One region of the Escherichia sp. TC-EC600-tetX4 genome, then DNA from elsewhere that is predicted to be linked to it. Evidence: predicted binding sites of a transcription regulator. Region 1 holds the regulator's gene; each other region holds the start of a gene.
What was found. The regulator CRP, encoded in region 1, controls carbon source genes, mostly activating them, when cyclic AMP is high. The targets are predictions, from matches to a motif close to ATGTGANNNNNNTCACAT.
Positions count from the first base shown of each region.

Region 2: the regulator CRP is predicted to act here: its motif matches at 1,935-1,952, upstream of KXD89_RS06835 (YfcZ/YiiS family protein).
Region 3: the regulator CRP is predicted to act here: its motif matches at 2,838-2,855, upstream of epd (erythrose-4-phosphate dehydrogenase).

Region 1 is NZ_CP079924.1:395,275-399,382, reverse strand. It holds gene KXD89_RS01815 (YheU family protein) at 1-87, shown strand, start outside; gene KXD89_RS01810 (phosphoribulokinase) at 141-1,010, shown strand; gene KXD89_RS01805 (OsmC family protein) at 1,065-1,469, opposite strand; gene crp (cAMP-activated global transcriptional regulator CRP) at 1,771-2,403, shown strand; gene KXD89_RS01795 (YccS/YhfK family putative transporter) at 2,454-4,108, shown strand, end outside.
Region 2 is NZ_CP079924.1:1,417,158-1,421,265, forward strand. It holds gene fadL (long-chain fatty acid transporter FadL) at 345-1,685, opposite strand; gene KXD89_RS06835 (YfcZ/YiiS family protein) at 2,057-2,341, shown strand; gene fadI (acetyl-CoA C-acyltransferase FadI) at 2,522-3,832, shown strand; gene fadJ (fatty acid oxidation complex subunit alpha FadJ) at 3,832-4,108, shown strand, end outside.
Region 3 is NZ_CP079924.1:810,613-814,720, reverse strand. It holds gene fbaA (class II fructose-bisphosphate aldolase) at 1-197, opposite strand, end outside; gene pgk (phosphoglycerate kinase) at 412-1,575, opposite strand; gene epd (erythrose-4-phosphate dehydrogenase) at 1,625-2,644, opposite strand; gene KXD89_RS03930 (nucleoside/nucleotide kinase family protein) at 2,929-3,642, opposite strand; gene fumE (fumarase E) at 3,639-4,108, opposite strand, start outside.

The sequences.
Region 1 (4,108 bases):
CAGCTACAGTGCGGAGAAGCGGTGCTGGTATGGTCGGAGCTGCACGAAACGGTCAATATTATGCCGCGCAGTCAGTTTCGCGAATAACCTGCAACCGTCGGCGGACGAGATAATAATGATAGCTAAGTCATGGAGTTACTATGTCTGCCAAACATCCGGTCATTGCGGTAACAGGATCCAGCGGCGCGGGGACCACCACCACCAGCCTCGCGTTTCGTAAAATATTCGCGCAGTTAAATCTGCATGCAGCTGAGGTGGAAGGCGACAGTTTTCACCGTTACACCCGCCCGGAAATGGACATGGCGATCCGCAAAGCGCGCGACGCCGGGCGGCATATCAGCTACTTCGGCCCCGAGGCTAACGACTTCGGCCTGCTGGAACAAACCTTCATTGAATACGGTCAGAGCGGCAAAGGGAAATCTCGCAAATATCTGCATACCTACGACGAAGCCGTACCGTGGAATCAGGTACCGGGGACATTCACCCCCTGGCAACCTTTACCGGAACCCACTGATGTACTGTTTTATGAAGGTTTACACGGCGGCGTAGTCACGCCACAGCATAACGTTGCGCAGCATGTGGACTTACTGGTCGGCGTGGTGCCTATCGTTAACCTTGAGTGGATTCAAAAACTGATCCGCGACACCAGCGAGCGCGGGCACTCACGAGAAGCAGTGATGGACTCAGTAGTGCGTTCAATGGAAGACTATATCAACTACATCACACCGCAGTTTTCCCGCACCCATCTTAACTTCCAGCGCGTTCCCACCGTCGACACTTCAAACCCGTTCGCGGCAAAAGGTATCCCGTCGCTCGATGAAAGCTTTGTGGTGATCCATTTTCGTAATCTGGAAGGGATCGATTTCCCCTGGCTGCTGGCGATGTTGCAAGGCTCATTCATTTCCCACATCAATACGTTAGTGGTACCGGGCGGCAAAATGGGTCTGGCAATGGAATTAATTATGCTGCCGCTGGTGCAACGATTGATGGAAGGAAAGAAAATCGAGTAACTCTGCTATTACGCCGGATAAAATACTATCCGGCTTCACAACGGGATAGTTAAGTCACGCGGCAACCACTTCATACGAGTGAGTAATATTCACCGCTTTTTCCAGCATCAACGCCACTGAACAATATTTCTCGGCAGAGAGATCAACCGCACGCGCAACCGCTGCGTCTTTCAGGTCGCGACCGGTGACGATAAAATGCAGATTAATGTGCGTAAACAGGCGTGGTGCCTCTTCGCGGCGTTCAGAGGTCAATTTTACTTCACAATCGACCACATCCTGACGCCCTTTTTGCAGGATCGAAACCACATCGATGGCACTGCAACCACCCGCCGCCATCAACACCATTTCCATCGGACTTGGTGCTTTATCGCCTGAGTTGCCGTCCATTAAAATCTGATGACCAGAGGCGGATTCGCCCAGAAAAGTTAACCCTTCGACCCACTTCACTCGCGCTTGCATTTTTGCTACTCCACTGCGTCAATTTTCCTGACAGAGTACGCGTACTAACCAAATCGCGCAACGGAAGGCGACCTGGGTCATGCTGAAGCGAGACACCAGGAGACACAAAGCGAAAGCTATGCTAAAACAGTCAGGATGCTACAGTAATACATTGATGTACTGCATGTATGCAAAGGACGTCACATTACCGTGCAGTACAGTTGATAGCCCCTTCCCAGGTAGCGGGAAGCATATTTCGGCAATCCAGAGACAGCGGCGTTATCTGGCTCTGGAGAAAGCTTATAACAGAGGATAACCGCGCATGGTGCTTGGCAAACCGCAAACAGACCCGACTCTCGAATGGTTCTTGTCTCATTGCCACATTCATAAGTACCCATCCAAGAGCACGCTTATTCACCAGGGTGAAAAAGCGGAAACGCTGTACTACATCGTTAAAGGCTCTGTGGCAGTGCTGATCAAAGACGAAGAGGGTAAAGAAATGATCCTCTCCTATCTGAATCAGGGTGATTTTATTGGCGAACTGGGCCTGTTTGAAGAGGGCCAGGAACGTAGCGCATGGGTACGTGCGAAAACCGCCTGTGAAGTGGCTGAAATTTCGTACAAAAAATTTCGCCAATTGATTCAGGTAAACCCGGACATTCTGATGCGTTTGTCTGCACAGATGGCGCGTCGTCTGCAAGTCACTTCAGAGAAAGTGGGCAACCTGGCGTTCCTCGACGTGACGGGCCGCATTGCACAGACTCTGCTGAATCTGGCAAAACAACCAGACGCTATGACTCACCCGGACGGTATGCAAATCAAAATTACCCGTCAGGAAATTGGTCAGATTGTCGGCTGTTCTCGTGAAACCGTGGGACGCATTCTGAAGATGCTGGAAGATCAGAACCTGATCTCCGCACACGGTAAAACCATCGTCGTTTACGGCACTCGTTAATCCCGTCGGAGTGGCGCGTTACCTGGTAGCGCGCCATTTTGTTTCCCCCGATGTGGCGCAGACTGATTTATCACCCCGATATCAACTATGCACTTCGACAAACGCTGGTGCTATGTTTGCCCGTGGCCGTTGGGTTAATGCTTGGCGAATTACGATTCGGTCTGCTCTTCTCCCTCGTTCCTGCCTGTTGCAATATTGCGGGCCTTGATACGCCTCATAAACGTTTTTTCAAACGCTTAATCATTGGTGCGTCGCTGTTTGCCACCTGTAGCTTGCTGACACAGCTACTACTGGCAAAAGATGTTCCCCTGCCCTTTTTGCTGACCGGATTAACGCTGGTACTTGGCGTCACTGCTGAGCTGGGGCCATTGCACGCAAAATTGCTTCCTGCATCGCTGCTCGCCGCCATTTTTACCCTCAGTTTGGCGGGATACATGCCGGTCTGGGAACCGTTGCTCATCTATGCGTTGGGCACTCTCTGGTACGGATTGTTTAACTGGTTTTGGTTCTGGATCTGGCGCGAACAACCGCTGCGCGAGTCACTAAGTCTGCTGTACCGTGAACTGGCAGATTATTGTGAAGCCAAATACAGCCTGCTTACCCAGCACACCGACCCTGAAAAAGCGCTGCCGCCGCTGCTGGTGCGCCAGCAAAAAGCGGTCGATCTAATTACCCAGTGCTATCAGCAAATGCATATGCTTTCCGCGCAAAATAATACTGACTACAAGCGGATGCTGCGTATTTTCCAGGAGGCGCTGGATTTACAGGAACATATTTCGGTCAGTTTGCATCAGCCGGAAGAGGTGCAAAAGCTGGTCGAGCGTAGCCATGCGGAAGAAGTTATCCGCTGGAATGCGCAAACCGTCGCCGCTCGCCTGCGCGTGCTGGCTGATGACATTCTTTACCATCGCCTGCCAACGCGTTTTACGATGGAAAAGCAAATTGGCGCACTGGAAAAAATCGCCCGCCAGCATCCGGATAATCCGGTTGGGCAATTCTGCTACTGGCATTTCAGCCGCATCGCCCGCGTGCTGCGCACCCAAAAACCGCTCTATGCCCGTGACTTACTGGCCGATAAACAGCGGCGAATGCCATTACTTCCGGCGCTGAAAAGTTATCTGTCACTAAAGTCTCCGGCGCTACGCAATGCCGGACGACTCAGTGTGATGTTAAGCGTTGCCAGCCTGATGGGCACCGCGCTGCATCTGCCGAAGTCGTACTGGATCCTGATGACGGTATTGCTGGTGACACAAAATGGCTATGGCGCAACCCGTCTGAGGATTGTGAATCGCTCCGTGGGAACCGTGGTCGGGTTAATCATTGCGGGCGTGGCGCTGCACTTTAAAATTCCCGAAGGTTACACCCTGACGTTGATGCTGATTACCACCCTCGCCAGCTACCTGATATTGCGCAAAAACTACGGCTGGGCGACGGTCGGTTTTACTATTACCGCAGTGTATACCCTGCAACTATTGTGGTTGAACGGCGAGCAATACATCCTTCCGCGTCTTATCGATACCATTATTGGTTGTTTAATTGCTTTCGGCGGTACTGTCTGGCTGTGGCCGCAGTGGCAGAGCGGGTTATTGCGTAAAAACGCCCATGATGCTTTAGAAGCCTATCAGGAAGCGATTCGCTTGATTCTTAGCGAGGATCCGCAACCTACGCCACTGGCCTGGCAGCGAATGCGGGTAAATCAGGCACA
Region 2 (4,108 bases), 1.0 Mb from region 1:
ATTTGTTACAAATATATATTACCTAATGAAATAGACTATCAAAAAACGCTCATTTATTTAGAACCTATCTTTAATTTGAGTGTATGAGCGCACAATAGCCAGGGGGGGGGAGTATCCTGGAAATGCAGAAAAGTAAACTCTTTGAGAAGGACGAGCAGAACGCCTGAAAATATGCCTTTCCCTTCAGGTTTGTCTGTGGATACCGCTTATTGATTTGAAAGGGCAAGCTGCCAACAGGCTGTTTGCAAAACTCAGGAGGTAAGCAATGAGGACACTACTTTCGGTGAAGTGGGGGAGTTAAAGTCACCTGCTATGCAGGTGACTTTATCCAGGCGAACGCGTTATCAGAACGCGTAGTTAAAGTTAGTACCGAACAGCCAGGCTTTACCTTCAGACTCGAACTGGTATGGGCCTTCGTTAATTTTCACGCTCTGACCGTGCATATAAGAAACACCAACGTCGACTGAAGCATCTTTATTAAATGCGTAAGTCGTACCTGCACTCAGCCAGAAACGGTCCTGGTCCGGAATGGAGATAGAACGATTCTGTGCAGGAACTGGGCTGTCATCAAAGGCGATACCGGTACGGAAGGTCCAGTTATCATCGTAGTAATAAGTGGTACCCAACGCGATGCGGTAAGCATCTTTAAAGCCTTCATGTTTCTGGAACAGCGTGTCGCCACTGGTTGAGGTCGCTTTCAGCTGCTGGAACTGACTCCAGCTGGTGTAAGCCAGGCTATAGTGAATCGCCCACTGTGGATCAACACGGTTATAACCTGACACTTCCCACATTTCAGGCAGGTTCAGCGTCAGATAACCCGATTGCGTTGCGCCACCTGTCGCGGTAGGAATTGGCAAACCGTAGTTATTAAACGCACGATTAAGATCGCTGCTGTAGTTACCTTTGAAGTCAATTTTCACTTCAGAACGGTAGGTCAGTGCATAGCGGTTATTTTTATCCAGTTCATACAGGATTCCGGCGTTCCAGCCAAAGCCCCACTGGTTACCGTTCAGATGAGCGATTTTGGTATTACTGTCAATACCGTTGGCGGTAGCTGCCAATGCTTGCCCTTGCTGAGTTTGGCCAGCAGGAGATTGCATAATTTGGCCAGCAACCAACTGCCCCAGATCGCCTGCGAAACGTTCAATTTTCGCGCGAGCGTAGACGGCGTTGAAACCAAGACCAAAGCTCCATGCATTATTTAAGCGATACGCACCGCTTAAGTTCAGGTTCATGGTTTCAAGGTCGGTTGTACCCCCGACAGAGCCGCCTGCATAAGTATCGTTAAACTCTGTAGCCAGACCATAGTTAGAGGTAATAGAAGCGCCCCAACCAAATTGGTCGTTAATCGGTGCAACAAAGTGCATGTTCGGAACCCATGCCGTAGGCGCGATGTTATCGGCTTTCAGGCTACGACCAGATGGAGACGTTCCGCTGATATTTACATCCGGGTCAATATAAACCGCACCCGCAGAAAATGTCGGGCGGTCAAACATAGTAATCAATGCGGGGTTACGGCTGACGTTACCTGCATCATCGGCAATTGCGCCTTCCCCTGAATAAGCCCGGCCCAGGCCAGAGGAAGAAAATTCGTTTAACTGAAAGCCTGCCGACCAGGCCTGGGTGGAGATAAGTGCCACTGCGACTGCGAGAGCAGACTTTGTAAACAGGGTTTTCTGGCTCATGACCATAACCTCAATGATTTATTTTTATACAAACTATGTTACGTGCTGTAACAGGAGCGCGAAGTGTAGGGTCTGAGGTACATCTTAGAAATCAGACCAGTGGCGAGAGTATAGGTCGGACCAGCTGGAATGTTGCAAGTATGTTTCTATCTTTTTTCAAATATGATCTAAGAAACGCGATCCAGCTGGCAAAATTTGGAGGTGGCGCACTCATGGATTCGGGTGAATTTTGTTTTAGATCATTTTTAAGTGTGATTTCGGTCACTTATCCGATTTTGCAGAATTAACAACTGGAGCAGCACTTTCCGGAAGCGTAAAATATCCACAACGTTTATCTGGCACCTTGGGTGCACATACAGAGGAAATCAACGATGAGTAAATGTAGTGCTGATGAAACCCCGGTTTGCTGCTGTATGGATGTTGGCACCATTATGGACAACTCCGACTGCACCGCGTCTTACAGCCGCGTGTTTGCAAACCGCGCAGAAGCAGAGCAAACGCTGGCGGCGCTGACTGAAAAAGCCCGTAGCGTGGAATCTGAACCTTGCAAAATCACCCCGACTTTCACTGAAGAGTCTGACGGTGTGCGCCTGGATATCGATTTCACTTTTGCCTGCGAAGCTGAAATGCTGATTTTCCAGCTGGGTCTGCGTTAATTCCTCTCGGGTACGTACGCCCCTGTCAGTTGCTGGCAGGGGCGTTTTCTTTTCTCTTCTTCTTTTCTCTCTGTGTCATAGCTCCCACTTTCCCTTTTCTCCACTTGGCTAAATGTAAAAAAATGGTTAAGACTATGATCAGGTCAGACCACTTTATTTATTTTTTTACAGGGGAGTGTTATGGGTCAGGTTTTACCGCTGGTTACCCGCCAGGGCGATCGTATCGCCATTGTTAGCGGTTTACGTACGCCTTTTGCCCGTCAGGCGACGGCTTTTCATGGCATTCCCGCGGTTGATTTAGGGAAGATGGTGGTAGGCGAACTGCTGGCACGCAGCGAGATCCCCGCCGAAGTGATTGAACAACTGGTCTTTGGTCAGGTCGTACAAATGCCTGAAGCCCCCAACATTGCGCGTGAAATTGTTCTCGGTACGGGAATGAATGTACATACCGATGCTTACAGCGTCAGCCGCGCTTGCGCTACCAGTTTCCAGGCAGTTGCAAACGTCGCAGAAAGCCTGATGGCGGGAACTATTCGAGCGGGGATTGCCGGTGGGGCAGATTCCTCTTCGGTATTGCCAATTGGCGTCAGTAAAAAACTGGCGCGCGTGCTGGTTGATGTCAACAAAGCTCGTACCATGAGCCAGCGACTGAAACTCTTCTCTCGCCTGCGTTTGCGCGACTTAATGCCCGTACCACCTGCGGTAGCAGAATATTCTACCGGCTTGCGGATGGGCGACACCGCAGAGCAAATGGCGAAAACCTACGGCATCACCCGAGAACAGCAAGATGCATTAGCGCACCGTTCGCATCAGCGTGCCGCTCAGGCATGGTCAGACGGAAAACTCAAAGAAGAGGTGATGACTGCCTTTATCCCTCCTTATAAACAACCGCTTGTCGAAGACAACAATATTCGCGGTAATTCCTCGCTTGCCGATTACGCAAAGCTGCGCCCGGCGTTTGATCGCAAACACGGAACGGTAACGGCGGCAAACAGTACGCCGCTGACCGATGGCGCGGCAGCGGTGATCCTGATGACTGAATCCCGGGCGAAAGAATTAGGGCTGGTGCCGCTGGGGTATCTGCGCAGCTACGCATTTACTGCGATTGATGTCTGGCAGGACATGTTGCTCGGTCCAGCCTGGTCAACACCGCTGGCGCTGGAGCGTGCCGGTTTGACGATGAGCGATCTGACATTGATCGATATGCACGAAGCCTTTGCAGCTCAGACGCTGGCGAATATTCAGTTGCTGGGTAGTGAACGTTTTGCTCGTGAAGCACTGGGGCGTGCACATGCCACTGGCGAAGTGGACGATAGCAAATTTAACGTGCTTGGCGGTTCGATTGCTTACGGGCATCCCTTCGCGGCGACCGGCGCGCGGATGATTACCCAGACATTGCATGAACTTCGCCGTCGCGGCGGTGGATTTGGTTTAGTTACCGCCTGTGCTGCCGGTGGGCTTGGCGCGGCAATGGTTCTGGAGGCGGAATAATGGAAATGACATCAGCGTTTACCCTTAATGTTCGTCTGGACAACATTGCCGTTATCACCATCGACGTACCGGGTGAGAAAATGAATACCCTGAAGGCGGAGTTTGCCTCGCAGGTGCGCGCCATTATTAAGCAACTCCGTGAAAACAAAGAGTTGCGAGGCGTGGTGTTTGTCTCCGCTAAACCGGACAACTTCATTGCTGGCGCAGACATCAACATGATCGGCAACTGCAAAACGGCGCAAGAAGCGGAAGCTCTGGCGCGGCAGGGCCAACAGT
Region 3 (4,108 bases), 420 kb from region 1:
GCACCACCGTTGGAGAACTGAACGATAACCGGCGCTTTAACTTTAGCAGCGGTTTCCAGTACGGCGTTGATGGAGTCAGTACCGACGCAGTTTACTGCTGGCAGTGCGAAGTTGTTTTCTTTTGCTACCTGGAAAACTTTCTGTACGTCATCACCAGTGATTACGCCAGGTTTTACGAAATCAAAAATCTTAGACATGTCTCTTGTCCTGTATCGTCGGGCCTTATACTCGTCATACTTCAAGTTGCATGTGCTGCGTCTGCGTTCGCTCACCCCAGTCACTTACTTATGTAAGCTCCTGGGGATTCACTCTCTTGTCGCCTTCCTGCAACTCGAATTATTTAGAGTATGAAAAATTGCGTGCTCTAAAAGCGCGCTGAAACAAGGGCAGGTTTCCCTGCCCTGTGATTTTTTACTTCTTAGCGCGCTCTTCGAGCATCGCTACTGCAGGCAGTACTTTACCTTCCACGAATTCGAGGAATGCGCCGCCGCCAGTGGAGATGTAGGAGATTTTGTCAGCAATGCCGAACAGGTCGATTGCTGCCAGAGTGTCGCCGCCGCCAGCGATGGAGAACGCTTCGCTGTCTGCGATAGCGTTAGCCACGATTTCAGTACCTTTGCGGAAGTTCGGGAATTCGAACACGCCAACCGGACCGTTCCACAGAATGGTTTTCGCATTCTTCAGGATTTCAGCCAGTTCCTGAGCGGAAGCATCACCGATATCCAGGATCTGCTCGTCAGCTTTCACATCGTTAACAGATTTCAGGGTAGCCGGTGCAGTTTCAGAGAACTCGGTTGCTACGCGAACATCAGACGGAACCGGGATGTTGCAGGTGGTCAGCAGACGTTTAGCTTCGTCAACCAGGTCAGCTTCGTACAGGGATTTACCCACATCGTGGCCTTGTGCCGCGATAAAGGTGTTAGCGATACCACCACCAACAATCAGCTGGTCAGCGATTTTAGACAGGGAGTCCAGAACGGTCAGTTTGGTAGATACTTTAGAACCACCAACGATAGCCACCATCGGGCGAGCAGGTTCTTTCAGTGCTTTACCCAGCGCGTCCAGTTCAGCTGCCAGCAGCGGGCCTGCGCACGCAACGTCAGCGAATTTACCGATACCGTGAGTAGAAGCCTGCGCGCGGTGAGCAGTACCGAATGCGTCCATTACGAACACGTCACACAGTGCAGCGTATTTTTTGGACAGGGTTTCGTCGTCTTTCTTCTCGCCTTTGTTGAAGCGAACGTTTTCCAGAACAACCAGTTCACCTTCAGCAACGTCAACGCCGTCGAGGTAATCTTTAACCAGACGAACCGGGTTAGACAGTTTGTCTTTCAGGTAGTTAACAACCGGCAGCAGAGAGAATTCTTCGTTGTACTCGCCTTCGGTAGGACGACCCAGGTGGGAAGTTACCATCACTTTTGCGCCTTGTTTCAGGGCCAGTTCGATGGTCGGCAGAGAAGCACGGATACGCGCGTCGCTGGTTACTTTCCCGTCTTTTACTGGTACGTTCAGATCCGCACGGATAAATACACGTTTCCCAGCAAGATCCAGATCGGTCATCTTAATTACAGACATGGTGAATCCTCTCGTTGATTCTAAAAGTTTTGCAGACGCTGCTTGCGTCTTACCTGAAAGCAACAGTAGCCATAGCTAACGTCGTGTCGAGCATTCGGTTAGCAAAGCCCCATTCGTTATCGCACCAGACCAACGTTTTGATCAGGTGTGCGCCACTGACCCGGGTTTGGGTGCCATCGACAATGGCACTGTGCGGATCGTGGTTAAAATCTACAGAGACCAACGGCAATTCCGTATAGTCAACTATACCATGAAATGCACCTTGTGCTGCTTTTTGCAGCAACAGGTTGACTTCATTGGCTTTTACAGGTTTCTTCACCGTCACGCTTAAATCGATTGCCGTCACATTTATGGTTGGCACACGTACCGCAATCGCTTCAAAGCGATCGTTAAATTGCGGAAAAAATCGTGTGATACCGGCGGCCAGTTTAGTATCGACCGGAATGATCGACTGGCTGGCTGCCCGGGTGCGACGCAGGTCAGGATGGTATGCATCAATAACCTGTTGATCGTGCATGGCGGAGTGAATTGTGGTCACAGTGCCGGACTCAATACCGTACGCATCATCTAACAATTTGATGACGGGAATTATGCAATTCGTGGTACAGGAAGCGTTAGAAACGATGCGGTGTTCCGCACGAAGTTGATCCTGATTGACGCCGTAAACAACGGTCGCGTCGAGATCGTTACTGCCAGGATGTGAAAAGAGCACTTTTTTGGCCCCGGCGGCAATATGCGCTTCGCCATGCTCGCGGGAGCCATATACGCCGGTGCAGTCGAGGACTACATCAACGCCAAGTTCACGCCAGGGGAGCGATTGCAGTGAACGTTCATGCAATACGCGGATGGCGTCATCACCAACAAAAAGTTGATCGCGTTCCTGTCGTACTTCCCATGCAAAACGGCCATGGCTGGTGTCATATTTCAACAAATGCGCCATGCCCGCAGCATCCGCCAGTTCGTTGATTGCCACCACGGTAATTTCCGCCCGGCGTCCGGATTCATACAAAGCACGAACCACATTACGCCCGATGCGACCGAAGCCATTTATCGCTACGCGTACGGTCATAGATCTCCTGCAAGGTTTTCCCTGAGCAAATTTGCCAGACAGAGTAATCCAGCAAATCGTCCGGGGAAACCTTACCTGTCGCAAACTGCGACTGATTGGTTAATTGTCGAACATTTAATCGACTGAAACGCTTCAGCTAGGATAAGCGAAACGTGGAATAAAAGGAATGTTTGTCCAGCCGAAGAAGACATTTATCTGACTCACATCACACTTTTATCCCCTTTTGTGGGAAGCTTTATTCCAGGCTGGCGTAATAATAACCCTACAATAACTGGAATAAATTGTCAGCTTGTGAAGTGATACCGGCCTTCTTCAGTCATCTCTACTATCAGATTGGCCTGACGGCTATTCATCAGCACACGCTCGACATTGGGGCCATCGGTGCGGGCATAAAATGCTTCGGCTACTTGCCGCGTTAATCCTCCCGCAATTTTACGACTAATCAAGCGCTCCCGCAGAATTTGAGCAGGTGCATGAATAAAAATAGAAAAATCGCAGAAAGATGCCAACTCCAGCCACTTTTCATCATCCAGTAACAACCAGTTTCCTTCGACGATGACGAGTGGTGCGGTAACGTGCAACGCATCTTCAACAGGATCATGCTTTTGTCGATCGTACTGCGGCCACGTACAATCCCCTTCCACGACCTGGCGCAGATTTTCCGTCAGTTTCGCAACGTCAAATGTCTCTGGTGCGCCTTTGAAGGGGCGCAATTGATGCGCATCCAGCCAGCTATTGTAATGGTGAAAACCATCCATCGGGAGCGTCTGAATAGCGGGCAGTTCCGGGTCTTGTTGCGCGAGATATTCCCAGAAGGTGGTTAGGGTTGATTTACCCGTCCCCGGCGGAGCGCAAAGAAAAACCACCGTACGCCGCTGCGGATTTACCGTCTGTAAGGCCGCCAACATGTGCAGCAACGGTTTATGTACATTTTCAATCTCTTCGTTCTGGTACTGTGCCTGTATCTTCAGCCCATTCACCGTTAATTCAATTTTCACGGCGTTAATTCCTTTAAGGTGGTCGTTACTGCCAGCGTCAGCGCCGTTTTGACCATTCCGCTAAAACGCGCCTCTGACCAGACGGAGAAATCAGCGAACTTCATCGCTTTTAACGCGTCATAGAGCATCGCATTGCGGGTTATGCTATTGACGTTGCTGATAAAATCCCAGGTCATGTCATCGGCAAATCCGGGCGTTTCATCCTGTTCGTTCAGGTAATGCCAGAACTGGGAAAAATGCGTGATATCGGCGTACAACCATTTATCCATTTTCCCCAACGCATAAATCAAACGCAGTGCAACATCAATATCGTCAAGCGGGCCGCTTTGGGCGAGTAACGGCTTCACTGCATATTCCACGATCTCTTCATCGTTATCGACAAACAGCGACGGCAGAAACTGGCGTATCCCCTGGAGCAAAATGGTATGCGCAGTTTTCATAAATGAAAATAAATTGTCCTGTGCAT